One region of the Acetobacterium sp. K1/6 genome, then DNA from elsewhere that is predicted to be linked to it. Evidence: riboswitches for the same ligand, from Rfam matches in the RefSeq annotation. Region 1 holds a riboswitch; each other region holds the start of a gene.

The links. A riboswitch is a leader RNA that binds a small molecule or an ion and turns the genes downstream of it on or off. The one in region 1 is predicted to bind molybdenum cofactor.
Region 2: it holds a riboswitch for molybdenum cofactor, as region 1 does, so the genes downstream of both, U2P91_RS08305 (substrate-binding domain-containing protein) here and U2P91_RS01655 (formate/nitrite transporter family protein) in region 1, are expected to answer to the same signal.
Region 3: it holds a riboswitch for molybdenum cofactor, as region 1 does, so the genes downstream of both, U2P91_RS07775 (4Fe-4S dicluster domain-containing protein) here and U2P91_RS01655 (formate/nitrite transporter family protein) in region 1, are expected to answer to the same signal.

Annotation. Positions count from the first base shown of each region.
Region 1 is NZ_JAXQGA010000001.1:356,513-361,621, forward strand. Features, by position in the region: gene cooS (anaerobic carbon-monoxide dehydrogenase catalytic subunit) at 1-1,116, shown strand, start outside; gene gshAB (bifunctional glutamate--cysteine ligase GshA/glutathione synthetase GshB) at 1,423-2,412, opposite strand; molybdenum cofactor riboswitch at 2,576-2,692, shown strand; gene U2P91_RS01655 (formate/nitrite transporter family protein) at 3,009-3,875, shown strand; gene U2P91_RS01660 (dynamin family protein) at 4,039-5,109, opposite strand, start outside.
Region 2 is NZ_JAXQGA010000007.1:131,364-136,472, reverse strand. Features, by position in the region: gene U2P91_RS08315 ([Fe-Fe] hydrogenase large subunit C-terminal domain-containing protein) at 1-1,409, opposite strand, end outside; gene U2P91_RS08310 ((2Fe-2S) ferredoxin domain-containing protein) at 1,410-1,649, opposite strand; molybdenum cofactor riboswitch at 1,974-2,090, shown strand; gene U2P91_RS08305 (substrate-binding domain-containing protein) at 2,195-3,052, shown strand; gene U2P91_RS08300 (ABC transporter permease) at 3,112-3,813, shown strand; gene U2P91_RS08295 (ABC transporter ATP-binding protein) at 3,803-4,519, shown strand; gene U2P91_RS08290 (HD-GYP domain-containing protein) at 4,684-5,109, shown strand, end outside.
Region 3 is NZ_JAXQGA010000007.1:14,990-20,098, reverse strand. Features, by position in the region: gene U2P91_RS07785 (phytoene desaturase family protein) at 1-183, opposite strand, end outside; gene U2P91_RS07780 (aldehyde ferredoxin oxidoreductase N-terminal domain-containing protein) at 239-2,233, opposite strand; gene U2P91_RS07775 (4Fe-4S dicluster domain-containing protein) at 2,252-2,701, opposite strand; molybdenum cofactor riboswitch at 2,791-2,900, opposite strand; gene U2P91_RS07770 (helix-turn-helix domain-containing protein) at 3,026-4,504, shown strand; gene U2P91_RS07765 (methyl-accepting chemotaxis protein) at 4,669-5,109, opposite strand, start outside.

The sequences.
Region 1 (5,109 bases):
GAAGCTGTCGCAGCCGGCGCCACCTATGGCATCAATATTGTCGGCGTTTGCTGTACCGGCAATGAAGTTCTGCTCAGACACGGAATCCCCCTTGCCACAAATTATCTGTCCCAGGAACTGGCAATAATAACCGGTGCTTTAGATGCCATGATTGTTGATGTCCAATGTATAATGCCATCACTCGCCAAGGTATCTGCTTGCTATCATACCGAGCTCATTACAACCATGCCCGATGCTAAAATTGCCGGTGTAACCCATATTGAATTGGGCAGTGGCGACAGTTTGAAAAAGGCTGAATTGATTATCCGAAAAGCAATCGATGCCTATAAGAACAGAGATGATGATCGGCTTTCCATCCCGGCGGAAAAAAATAAGGTCATCGCCGGTTTCAGTGCCGAAGCCATTATTGATCTGCTGGGTTCAATCAACAGTGAAGATCCGCTAAGCCCGCTGATCGAAAATATTGTCAATGGCAAGATCAGAGGCATTGTCCTTTTTGCCGGATGCAACAATGTTAAAGTCAAACAGGATCATAATTTTGTTACCATGGCCCAGAAATTACTGAAGCATAATATTTTAATCTTGGCAACCGGCTGCGGTGCTGGGGCTTTTGCCAAAAATGCGCTGATGAATTCCGAAGCAACTGAAGATTACGCCGGTGACACTTTAAAAGAAGTTTTGACCTTTCTGGGCTTTGAAGCAGGTTTAAATGCCCCATTACCGCCAGTTTTACATATGGGATCCTGCGTTGATAATGTCAGAAGCATTGATCTGGCCGTGGCTATTGCCAACCGTTTAGGCGTCGACTTAAATCAATTGCCGTTGGTTGCCTCAGCTCCGGAGCTCATGAGTGAGAAAGCAATAGCTATCGGCTCCTGGGTGGTCACCCTGGGTATTCCTCTTCACGTTGGTCTGGCGCCCCCTGTTACTGGAAGCAGTCTGGTAACCAATGTGTTAACCTCAGAATTAAAAAATATCGTTGACGGTTACTTCATGGTTGAAGAAGATCCCGAAGAAGCGGCTGACAAAATCATCAGTATCATTGAAGAAAAAAGACTGGGTCTGAATCTGGACTCCAGTTTGGATTCCGCAAACAATATCGAGGTGCTTTCTTGAATATTTCTAAGGATGATTATAACAAAATTGATAGCTGTCCTGTATGTGGTCGTAAAATCAAGCCAATAAAAATGGACTATATCAAAAAAAGAATACCGGATATTTCTGAAGAAGAATTACAGTCCCTTAAAATCTGTAGCAGTTGTAAAAGAAAACAACAATAATCCAGGTAAAAAACGCACCCTATATCATTATAGAAGTTAAAAAATGCCGTGGCCTATCAGTTCATGATCAGGCCACGGATTTCCTCAATTTTATTCTGTTTTACCGGTTATCTAGAATTCTGCAGTTTACTTTTAGATTCATTTAAAATCCCAGCAGATCCAGCACCTTGTCATCGACATGGCGGTTCTTGCCAACAAAGGGATAATTATGAATATGCAGGGCCGGGTTGAAGTTCAGTTCGATGATGCTGTAATTGTTGTCAGTGGGGGGTTCTTGAATATCATGGATAATGATATCCGCGCCACAGATTTTGGCGCCCACCGCTTGCGCGGCTTTAACAGCAATGGCTTTGTACGCAGCGATGATCTCATCGGTAAAATCAAGGCTGTCACCGCCGGTACTGATATTGGAATTTTCCCGGAGATAGACGGTTTCGCCAGGGCCGGGAATGGTCTCGATCGATTTAGACTGCTCGCTGAGAAAGGCAATTTCAGTGTGGTCCAACCGCAGCTTCTCCAATGGTGTGACATAGCCCTTACCCCGCAGCGGATTCAGGTTTTTCTCAGCTACCAGTGCTTCGATGGTATGCACCCCATCGCCCACCACATTGGCCGGAACCCGATGAAGAATCCCCACTACCTCATCGCCGATAACCAGAAAGCGATACTCCTTGCCGGGTATGAATTCTTCAATCAGCACCGCGGTATCATGAGTGAAAGCCTGGATTACTGCCATCTGGTAGCAACTTTCACACTGGAGATTCTTATGAATCACAATCCCCAGCCCAAAGTTCGAGGATTTGGGCTTCACCACAATATCTTTGCCCCGAAATTCTTCATAATACACCATCGCTTCGGCTGCCGATTTGACCTTAATCCCGGCCGGCACGTTGATGCCCTTTTCACGCAACACCAGCTTGGTGACTTCTTTATTCTCCATAATCAGCGGTGCGATATAGGTGTCGGCTGATGTCCGGGTCGCCTGTTTGACATACTCTATTTTATCGCCTTTTTTAAGCCGGATAAAATTGTCTTCAAGATCCAGGATCTCAACCGCAATCCCTCTGCGCTCGGCCGCGTTAATCAGCATCGCCGTTGATAATTCCAGTTTTTTATCATTTTTTTCAAACATCACTCTTCTCCCTTTTTATCGCCGCAGCTCTGGCTATAAAGTCTTGATTCTTTATTATAGCAGTTTTAACTATTGATAACAGTCTGTTTTGAATAAAGTATCCAATTTTTGTTGACATTTTTGTAGCATCAGTATAGAATGAGCTTGTGAATTATTTAACTAAATAGAAAGATAGCTCCGAGCCTTGATTACCTAAAGCATTGCTATGGGATCAGGCCGATAGGGTGTAGATGGAAACGTTTGCGCCTCCACGTTGGGAAGGGGTTAATTCTTCAAATCACAAAGCAATATTCTGATTTATTTAGCATACTTGTTTTGATTTGGTATGCTTTATTCTATTTCAGTATGCTTATTTTGCTTCGGCTTGCTATGATTTGATTGCGTTAATTTAAGAAGACCAACTGGTCTTCTTTTTATTTTTGTTTTAATGATTCCGGGGGAAGTGGCTTCCCCGACTTGTTATGCACCATCAGATGAAAGGAGGTTTCAATTAATGGAATCAATCACATTAACATCAGACTCTTCCTAACCCAGTTATTCTATCCACGATTCAGATCATCGGAAATCATGAAAGAATAAAAAACTTTGGAGGAACTATGGAAACCAAAAAATATTTTGCACCATCGGAAATTGTTGACGTTGCCATTGGCGCAGGGATAAAAAAAGTCTCAACCCCCTATTTAAAAGAATTCATGCTGGCAATACTGGCCGGTGTTTTTATCGGCTTTGCATCAGAAGGTTCCAATATGGCCGCTTTCAATCTACTGGCAGATCCGGGGACTTATGGACTTGGCAAATGCCTTGCCGGAGCGATATTCGGTACCGGACTGATGCTGGTCATCATTGCCGGTGCTGAAATGTTCACCGGTCAGACCCTGATCACTGCCGCCGTGTTGGACAAAAAAGTCCGACTCTCTCAAATGCTAACTAATTGGGGACTGGTATGGATCGGAAACCTGGTCGGTGGCGTCTTTCTGGCCTACATGATGAGTCAGAGTGGGCTGTTCAACAGCGGTGACAGCCTGCTGGGTGCCATGACCATCAAAATTGCCGTCGGAAAAGTCACCATGCCGTTTATGTCAGCTTTCTTTTTAGGGCTTATGTGTAACTGGCTGGTCTGTTTAGCTGTCTGGATGTCCTTTGCCGCTAAAGACATTACCGGCAAGATTCTGGCCATCTTTTTTCCCATCTGGTTGTTTATCACCTCTGGTTTTGAACACAGTGTGGCTAATATGTATTACATTCCGGCCGGGATATTAGCTAAAGCCAATCCAAAATGGGTCGAAGTTGCCCTGGCCAATGGTGTCACCCAAGAAAAACTGGATGCACTCAATTGGACCTCCTTTTTTCTAAACAACGAACTACCAGTGACTCTGGGTAATATCGCCGGCGGTGCCCTTCTGGTGGCTGCATATTACTGGTTTATCTATAAATCAGACTTCGGCAAAAAAGATGATCTATAACTGATACCCGTCCATGAGACCGGATCCATCCGCTCAAAAAAGTCCGACAACTGAGTTGCTTCAGCTGTTTGGACTTTTTTATCGCAACTGCTTGCGAATACTAATCTGATCAACTCAGATATTATCGCAAAATGAGTTTTCTCTTGATAAATTTTACTTTCCACTAAAGCTCTTTTAACAGCATCATCAAGCGCTCACAGATATCGTCCAACTCGCGGATTTTATCGCCCAGCCGCTTTGAGGTATCTTCTTTGTCAGTAATGACCCGATTGACCAGCTCGCTGAGTTCCTGTTTCAATATCTGCGATTCCCGCTCCAGCACGCCCTTAAAATCCCGGACACTCTCGCGGATCTTGTACTGATAATTATAAATCATGTTATTGATATTGTGCTCCACGTCAGTCAACATTTTGTTCTGATACCGGGTGTATATCTTTTTATTGGCGTAACCCCGGGGCATCAGGTAAATCAGATCATTTATATCCACCAGAAAGGCCGCCGGTTTCTGATTAACCTTGACATAGAAATCATCCCGGGAGGACAGCGTATGGACGATGGTGTCAACCTGATAGTTAATCCCGAACAGTTCCGCCACCACCTTGCGCAAAAATTCCTTGAGATCATCAATCTTCTGATTAAGCAGCTCGGTCAGATGTTCGTATCCTAACGCAAGACTGGCTAGCCCCCGCTCGCTGAGGTCATTGAGCTGGGCCGATAACTGCTTTTCCAGCAGCGTCATCAACGCTTTTTCCAGTTCTTTCGGCTTCATCTCCCGATTCTTTTGATAAGTGGCTGCCATTGCCACAGTCAGAGTTTCCCGAATGCCGACGGAACCATCCTGTAACTCTGCTCGAATCTGCTCCAGTAACTCATCAATGTGGCGTAGCAGATAAAAGCTGGAATCCCGGGTAATCTGATCCAGATTGACCAGCTTTTCTTCCAGTTCGCTGCGTTTTTCCTCCAGGCTTTTAAGGGGCATGCCATAAGCCCGGCGGTAAAGCTCCAGATGGGAATGGGCCGCCCCCAGCACCTCGCGAAATTTGATCTGCACCGATTCGACAATGATCTGATCGGCCGAAACTGTAATGTCTGCCGCTATTTTTGCAAACAGCGTATCCATCCCCGCGTTGGTTTTGGCACTGATGGCAAACAGCTCAATGGTATCCACGGCCATAATCTCACAGAGAATCTCATGGCAATAAGCCAGATAGATTTCCAGATCATCCTCGCTGAT
Region 2 (5,109 bases), on a different contig from region 1:
TAGGTATTGCCGCGGTTATTGTCCAGTTTTCGGAAGGGATTATAATCAAGCGCATCCACAAAATTGTAACGCATCACAGCTTCTTTTTTCATATTAAAGAGGCGTTCTGCGGCGGCATTAAACTCAATGATCCGGAATTTTTTATCCAGCACGGCAATGGCGTTGGGGGTGGTCGTAATGATCAAGTTTGAAATCGCTTCGGTTTTACTGGTAATCAGCGGCAGACACATATCCATTTCCGCCATATTCCAGTAAACCGCTCGGGCTTTATCCCGGCATGTTTCATAACCACAGGTGCCACAGTTGAGTTCATCCCGTTCTGTGAATTTAGACATCTGATTTAAAATCCTTTCAAGTTCTTCCTCGGGAACTTCGCCCAGATGATGAACCGGCCGTTTATGGAAGGACCGTCTACTATTGATTTCGGGAATCTCATTCGATGGTTCTTTGTTGCTGTTTAAATCGATATAGGTCTGGAGCATTTCCACCTTTTCATATTTAGACAAAGGGCTGTGAAGATTTCCGGGACCATTGACACACCCTTCTTCGCAGGCATTCATTTCAATCCAATACTTCTTCTCCAGCTGATGAATTTCATCCATGAACGCCATGCAATCCTTGACGCCGTCGATGCGAAGAATTTTCCGGCTGCCGTCGAGATTTTCGACACTGTTTTTAGCCAGTCCTCCAGTAATTGGATAGAGCCGTCCGGTATTGGTACCGATGGCGTTGAATTCCTCTATCGGCATCTTATTGGGGTCAATATGCTCCTCTTTAATCCAGGCATCGATTTCATCAAAGGTTAAGACCCCATCAATAATGCCACGGACATCCGTATCATGAACCTCCATTTTTTTTGCCAGGCAGGAACCAGCGTAAACGATCTTAGCCTCCGGGTATTTTTCTCTAAGAATCTTGCCATGGGCGATCATTGGCGAAACCTGATGGCTCAAGGCGGACAAATACTGAGGATAATAAATTTCAATGAGATTTTTTATTGCCGCACAGGAGGAAGAAATCACCAGCTTTTTATCACTGCAATATTCATCGGCGTAAGCTTTGGTGACTACCTCAGCACCGATGGAAGTTTCCTCAATGATTGTAAATCCCAGTTCCCTTAGAATTCCCAAATACTGTCTGGGATGGTTAAGGTAATAAGCAGTCGGAAATACTGCTGATAAACTGAGTACCACCTGCTCGGTTTTTAGCCATTTTTTGATGGTATCAACATCACTATGGATCTCTTTGGCATTATGAGGACATGTTGCAATACAGATCCCGCAGCCAATGCACATCGACTGAATAATCTGGGCGTGTTTATCCTTCAGTTTTATGGCTTTGACTGGACACTTCCGGATACACTTATAACAATTACGACATTTATCTTTTGAAAAATTAATGATACTCAATTATTTTTCCCCCATAATTTTCTCGAAAATTTCTTTCGCATTTTCAGTTGAAACGGCATAGATGATGTCATCACATTCCACGGCAACCCCCTCCGTACATTTCCCCATACAAAATGACCCTACCAGTTCAACCTCATCCCCTAATTCTCGCTCTTCAATAATTTGATTCAAGGCTTTAACAACCTTATAGGATCCGTTTACATGGCATGCACTGCCAACACATATTCTTATTGTCTTCATCACATTATCCTTCATAAAAAATATTCTACATTAGTCTGGTTGGTTCATGGTATCATCAGATTTTTTGTCTGTCAACGGCTGGGCAAAAATGTCATACTAAAAGATCTAAAAAAAAAGCAGTTCAAAATCAGGATAAAAAAACGTTCATTTTTGATGCAAACCCTCCTCAATTTTTTAACGATTATTGATACTTTTTACCCTTACTTTTAATTTATACTGGGTTTTACTCAAATATCAGCAGATTCATGGGTAAATCCGACTTCGACCTTGACGAAGCCAATAATCTTTGCTAAAATCGGTGTAATTGAATAACGTTTTCTTAATGAAAACAATACAATCCGAATTGATGCACCTACGGTTTGCTATGGTTTATCAATCGATAGAGTACGGTTAGAAATGATTGTGCTTTCCAGTGTGTAAAGGATGGTGGAATTCATGGAATTATCTGACTGTTTTTTTGAGCAGTCATTTTATTTTTTTGGATTGACCTCCCGTTATGTCATTAAAGAGACTTCTCTTTGATACTATTTTTTAGGAGGAAGAAAATGAAAAAGAAATTGTCAGTATTGGTTATTGTATTATTTGTCTGTACCCTTGCCCTGAGTGGCCTGGGCTGCACCCCGGCTAAAAAGGAATTAGAGCCTGGTTCTAACGGGGAGATCATTCTTGCCACCACCACCAGTACCCAGGATAGCGGTTTACTGGAAGTGATCCTACCGGATTTTGAAGCCCAAACTGGGATCGCCGTCAAGGTTGTTGCCGTGGGCACCGGGAAAGCCATGGAAATGGGAAAAGCTGGTGAAGCCGATGTCCTTCTGGTTCATGCACGTTCCCAGGAAGATCAGTTCATCGCCGATGGATACGGAGCCGAACGCTTTGATGTCATGTATAACGACTTTGTTGTGCTGGGACCAAAAGAAGACCCGGCCAAGGTAAAAGCAAACGCTGCTGCTGATGCTGCCAAGGCTTTTACTGCCATAGCTGCTGTGCCATCAACCTTTGTCTCCCGGGATGACAAATCCGGTACACATACCAAAGAGCTGGCCATCTGGAAGGCTGCCAATATCACCCCTGCAGGCGACTGGTATTTAAAAACCGGCACCGGCATGGGCGAAACACTAACTGTTACCAACGAAAAATTGGGCTATACTCTGGCTGACCGGGCAACCTACGCCAACATGAAAGATACCATCACCAACCTGGAAATTGTTTGCGAAGGCGATACAATTTTAAACAATCCTTACGGGGTTATTGCTGTATCACCATCAATCAATGACCAGATCAATGCCGACGGCGCGCAAGCCTTTGTTGATTGGATTATATCACCCGAAACCCAAAAACTGATCGGTTCATACGAAGTGAATGGGAATCCGCTGTTTATCCCCAACGCTGCACAAAAATAAAAAGTTAACTGAGGTCCTGGGAGAAGATCTTCTTCCAGGATCGCATTGTGGAGAAATCAATGGACTACATACTCAATGGTTTTGTTGAAGCCTTTCGGCTCATTTTTTCTTTTGATCCTGAAATCATTCAAATTGTTTTGTTATCGCTTTTTGTCTCTTTTTCTTCGACCCTTTATGGCACCCTGATCGGCGTTCCTCTTGGCATTCTTCTGGGCATCAAAAAATTCAGAGGCAAGACAGTGGTGTCCCGGTTTCTTTATACCTTCATGTCATTTCCGCCGGTTATCATTGGTTTGTTTACCGCCCTCTTTTTAGCTCGTTCTGGTCCTTTGGGTCAGTTTCAGCTGATGTATACTGCCACCGCAATGATCATTGCCCAGACTATTCTGGTTACCCCCGTTATTATGGGCATCATCTTTAACCATGCCAGCACCAGTGGCTATGAGGTAGTCCAAACGGGGAAAACGCTGGGTGCTCAGGGGTGGGATATTCTGATCCTGCTGATTCTGGAACTAAAAGGCGTCATTATGATCGCCCTGGTCAGTGGGTTTGGCCGGGCCATTTCTGAAGTCGGCGCAGTAATGATTGTGGGTGGAAATATCCGGGGGTTCACCCGCGTGATGACGACCTTTATCGCCATGAATAACAATATGGGTCAATACAGTGTCTCCATCGCTATGGGACTTATCCTGATGACCATCTCTTTTCTTACCAACTCGATTTTATACCATTTTATCATAGGGGATCAAAATGAATATTAAGACGCGTAATATTACAAAAACATATAAAGATAAAACGGTGCTCAATCTGAATGGTCAATCTCAAGATCTTTTTTTTGAGTCTGGAGAAATTCACGGCATTATCGGACCTAACGGATCTGGGAAAACCACGCTAATGAAAATAATGGCCGGTCTCGTTACCCCAACTACTGGGAATGTACTTTATAATGGCGTGCCCTTAGATCCGAATATTTTTTGTGAAATGACCTATTCCAATCATACCCCCACCCTTTTTTCACGCTCAGTTTATGAAAATATTGCCTATCCGTTAAAAATCCGCAAACGTGAAAAAGACGAAATTGATCAAACCGTATCACAGTTATTGAATGAGTTCGAAATTGAAGCGATTAAGAATCAGAGTGCCCGACATCTTTCCGGTGGGGAATCCCAGAAAACAGCACTAGCTCGCGCCTTATCTTTTTCACCCCAAGTTCTATTTTTAGATGAGCCCACGGCGAATATCGATCCCAAAAGCATCCAGATTATAGAAACTGCTTTAAAAACGAGAACTAAAGAGCAGGGACTTTCAATTATTATTATCACCCATAATCTCAGTCAGGCTTTCCGGATCTGTACCCACCTGACGTTTCTGGATCAAGGATCTTGTCTTTTTTCTGGCACACCGGAAAAAATCATGGCCTCTAACCATCCTACAATCGATGAGTTTATCTCACTTGATCGATTTTAAAACGCTATTATCTGAACTAAAATCACAGAAATTCAAATATTTTTGTGAGAACTATTTTTTATCAGACTTACCAGGAAATTTTGATTGCATAAACGGGGTTTTTATAGTTATAATATTTACTTAGTCCAGACTTTATATGGGGTCATTATATTGGGAGGAAAACCATGAGATATGTGCCAACATTTTGCCTGCGCGAAGGAATGATGTTAGGAAACAATCTTTGGGGTGAGCGGGGTGAGTTGATTCTTGCTAAAGATACTGTTCTCACCGAAGATTACATCGAACGAATAAAAAAATTAAATTATAATGGCATATATGTTGAAGATGATCTGACCAAAGATATCCAAATCATTAATATTATCAACGATCGTGTCCGAGCCGAAACCGTTAAATGTATTAAGGATGTTTTCATTACTACCGAAAACAAAGGTGCCTTAAAAAAGAATACCTTTAATGACATGCAAAAACATATTGAAAGCATCGTTGACGAAATTCTTCAGAATAGCAGTATGGTGATTAACATGGTGGATCTGAAGGTTTTTGATGACTATACCTATTTCCATTCGGTGAATGTGGCTGTCCTTTCCATT
Region 3 (5,109 bases), on a different contig from region 1:
CATAATTAGTGGCAGATGCATCACAACATTATATCCATTGGCAGGGTGGGCCGCAGCCCTCCCACCAATTACCGAACCTTTTTCTAAAAGCAGAGTCCTTTGGCCGCTTTTAGCCAAATATCCGGCACAGGTCAGACCTGCAAAGCCAGCACCAACAACGATATTTTCGAATTTTTCTGCCATGTTTTCTCCTTCTTTCATCTATATCGATTTAAAAATATCTGATTAACGTCTATTTTTATTTTTGGGGCAATTTATCTATTTTCGCCAGTTCATCAGCCACATCTTTCAATCCATATTTTTCGTACGTTTCCCGGGTCGGCCAACCGGTTTCTCTGTCCCAACCTAAATATTCATACCAATTTTGAGTAGTAATTTTAAATTTATCCTTATCATAGGCATCATAAAGCCGGGGCATTAACTCATTAAATTCCATATCAGCGGTTCGTTCATGGTTTCGGATCTGAATGGCTCTAAACAAGGTATTGATTCGTTCACCATATTCGAAAAACTCATCTTCGGTAACATTAACTCCAGTAACCTGGGAAAAGAGAGTTGCTTCCATAGAAGTCGTTTCGGAACCGTCCCCGACCTCATCATAATCAAATTCCATTCCCATATATTTACGCAGTGGGAACTGGAAACAGGCGGTCAGAGAATCTAACAGCGTTCCCCGAATGGTGCTTTGTCTTGCCCACTCCAGTGGGAAGGTACTGTTATAATGATCTTTTTCTGTTGCCATCCATTCACCAAACCGCTTATGCGCCCAATCCGGCCACTTGCTGTGATGAGGATCTCTGGTTTCAATGAGCCAGTTTAAAAGACCTGGCATGCCCATTGGGAATGGCATTTCCATAACCAAACTTCTTGATGTGTATCCCCAGGCCCCCAACGGTGCCAGCGGCAATCTGACCTTAGGCCAGTTACCTTCTCTGGCTGCTTCAGGACCTTCATAAATAGGATGAGCGTATTCATCCTCACCCAATTCCACAACCGTTCGACGGATCCCCTCAGCCATGAGATCCCCAAAACCTTCACGGTAGGCAATCATTTTCAGAAGCTTAATCCACCAAACATTTGACCGAACATCAGTTGGCATTCCAACCTTAGATTCGGTGTCAAGACCCATAGCTTTTGTATAATACAACCAGGGAACAAAACCATAAATGATATCAAAATGGCCAAACCCCAATTGTTGCGCCAGTTCATGAATTTCCAGACCTTTTCTGAAATTTTCGCCCGGTACTGTTTCATTTTCTCGATCGAAAAACTGCTCATAACGGGTGTGGTTGCATCCTGTCATAGCGTGTATCAGTTTCGGTTCGGTTACAGCAGGCACATTTTTGAATTCAAAGAAACCACAGGAGGCATAGCATCCCAATCCACAAGAATGACTTAAAAATTTAAAGGGTTTATTGTGAACATTCCCCATCCAGTTGATTGAGAAATTAGGTTTGCGATCCGGGCCCGTCCAGCGATCCCAGAAAGGATTTGTTTTATCATCGGCCAAATCCATATCGTAAACAGGCATGGGTTTTCTGATCGGTCCAAATTTCAAGGTTGTTTTTAATAGACCTTCCGGATCAGCGACCTTCACCTGATGTTTGCCCTTAGTTACCGTGATGGCCTTGAGATTCTTTGAACCCATGACGGCACCATGACCACCCTGGCCGGTTGCACTGTGAATGCCGCAACCGATGATAGCAAAACGAATCAGGTTTTCACCTGCTGGTCCAATCCCATAAGACGACGAGTTTTCCCCATGACGGTCATGTAATATTTCCTGGGCATCAACCAGCCCTAATCCCCAGATATCCTGTGCTGACCTTAATTCTGGCCCATCTGCTGAGATATAAAGATAGGCCGGTACCGGTGATTTACCTTCGATGATAATCCCATCATAACCGCACCACTTTAGATAGGTGGGTAAAGAACCGCCGATACCGGTATTTGCGTATTGTTCTGGATAACTGTGTGGGGATATGGAAACAAATTCAGCTCTTCCGCTTGAAGGTGACGCTGTTCCGGTAACCGGCCCAGTCATAAAAATCAGTTTGTTTTCTGGGTCGAATGCTTTAATCCCTGGCGGCATTTCATCCCACCAAATCTTATGTGCAACCCCCAAACCACCGACAAATTTCGGAACATACTGCATGGTATCGACATCTGAAAACGTACCGTCCGTTAGATTTACTCTTAATATTTTTCCTGCCCATCCGCATTGTTCATTCATAGCTTCATCTCCCTATCTTTAATATTTCTTGAGTTGCAAACACATAGTCGGACACATTTGAACACATACTGGTCCATCTTCCCGTTCTTTGCACAAATCACATTTCTTCGCTTTTTTATTGATACTATCAAAATTAATTCTTGGCGGATCCAGTGGACATGCCTTAATACAGGCTTTACAGCCAATACACTTTTCAGCGTCAATGCATCGTGCACCTGTCGCCTCATCGATGTAAATTGCTTCAACCTTGCAGGCATCCATACATGATGGCGCCAGACACTGTTTACATGAATACGTGATGTACTCCCCAGCAAAAATATCGCTTGATTCCCAAAGCCTGTTTAATTCTGAACCACAGGCACCATCATGTGTTGCTGCACAAAATAATTCACATACCTTACAATCCTGGCATGCTGCAACTGATGGGTCAGTCATACCGATATAACCCTTCGCTTTTTGAAAACCCATTTATCAAACCTCCTAAATTTATTTATAAATAGTGTCTCATATGATTTGGAACACCATTTATTTCAAATGCAAAAAAAGAAAACAAAACGATTGAAACGTTCTGAATTCCTTTTCAAATGGAAGGCAAAAAAATTACTTCTTTTACCCATTGTTCACATTGGCCACATGGGTCATATGTAAATCGGAATATATTATTATTGAAACTGACCTTTAGGTGTAGTATAATCCCATTATCGATCTTTGTATACGTTCACATAGACCAAATCTTTACACGTCTAAATTAAGTCGACTGTTCATTTTGAACAATTGATAAAGGAGTTTGTCATGAAATTGAGTTTGTATATTTTGAAGGACTGGTTTGACGCAAAGGGGGTTAAAATCCTCGCATCAAAAATGGAAGATGAAACTTCAGAACCTGGTATAACAGGTATCCGGTTAAAAGATAAAGAGCGACCAGAATTAGCAGATGTTTTCTTATATATCACTGAATCGACAGATTTAGAATCAGAAATTAACCCCGTTCTGAACACCAATCGATGTGTTGTCTGTGTCTATAAATCTTTTTATCTTGCTGTTGAAGGAAATGTTATTTCGATATTTAATGAATCGCTCGCTGCTTATGAATTCTTTCAGTTATGGGAGTCTTCGCTGAAAGATGCTGTTTATTCAAATTCATCTTTGCAGGATCTTGTCGACCTTGCTGTTCCGGTTTTCCGGAATCCTATTTTTATCGCTAATTGGCAGGGTCGCGTTTTTGCTTTTTCCCGCGAATATCAAAATGACTATGTTCGGGGAACTTGGCAGCACATCGTCAAATCTGGACGGGTTCCACTTTACTCAATCCAAATGTTGCGAAAATCGGATAATTACTCAGTTGTTTTACAAGGTACCAAGGCTTCCCTGTTATCATTTGGCGAACTATCTCACCGCTGTATCGGTGGCACCTTAAAACAGGCTAATGACATGCATTTACACATCCAAATCATGGAATACCAAACCGTTGTGACAACCGGGCACTGTCAATTGGCGGATATATTTCTTAAAATTGTATCATTTACCCATTTTCCAGGACTATCCACCTATGCGCAGTCCATGTCTAAAATATTTTGTGAACTGTTAAATAGAAAAACAGTCCCAAAAGAAGAATTGGATTGGGTACTCTTGGCATTGGGTTGGGAAAATAAAGTTCCCTGTGTTTTATTATTGTTTGTGAATAACCATGAGCAACTGACAAAGGAATCGTTAAATGGTTTGCTTGATCAGTATATTCCCCAGGGTAAGCGTCTTGTCTACGAGAATGAAACCTTATTACTGCTGTTAAAATCGGAATTTGATACCCTGGTTGATGAATTAACAAACCTCATTCAACCGCTTGATTTTATCTGTGGTGTTTCCCTGCCTTTTGCAGAGTGGGATACCTTGGCTGAGCGCCTGAATCAAGCTAAACTGGCGATCCACTATGGTAAATCCGCAAATACCTGTATCCGTCGTTGCGAAGATTTCACAACCTCCTATATCCATGATTCTCTGCTAAAAACAACCAAAGATCTCTGTCTGTGTCATCCAGCCATTTTGATACTAAACGCCTATGATCGTGAAAATGAAGCTGACCTTTGCTTTACATTGTTTCAGTACCTGAGATGTGAAAGAAACAGCACCATTACATCGGAATGTTTACACATTCACCGCAATACACTTCAGTATCGCCTGAAAAAAATCCATGAGCTGATCCAAGTGGACATGAATAACCCGGATATCCGTGAACATTTGATGTTATCTTATGAAATGATTGTAAAAAACTAAAATAATACCAGTACCGAAAGCTTTTCTTCCATTAGATTATCTGGCTATGCACTGTTGTCATTTTTATGTTTTCCGCTACAAGACTGCGATCGATTTACTCACTTCAAAAAAATTCGCCACAAAAAGACATGTTGCTTTTTAAGACAATAAGAATCATTATCGTCTCACTTCTTCTTTAATTCAAACAAACCAACCATATTCTTAAGCATTTGAGCCTGACTGGATAATTCTTGACTGGCTGCCGCGCTTTCCTCTGCGGTGGCCGAATTGGTTTGAACAACGCTTGAAACCTGTTCTATACCAAGGGTAATCTGTGAAATTTCCGAGGCCTGATCATTGGATGCTCTGGCTATTTCTGCCACCAGACCAGCAACCATTTCAATATCGCTTAAAATTACCATTAGACTTTCAGCTGTATCACCAGCAATCGCTGTGCCATCTGCCACTTTTTCTATGGAACCTTCAATTAGTGCGGTAGTTTCCTTTGCGGCTTCGGCGCTCCGTGCCGCCAAGGTTCTTACTTCTTCGGCAACAACAGCAAATCCCTTCCCATGCTGACCGGCTCTGGCCGCTTCCACGGCGGCGTTCAATGCCAGAATATTTGT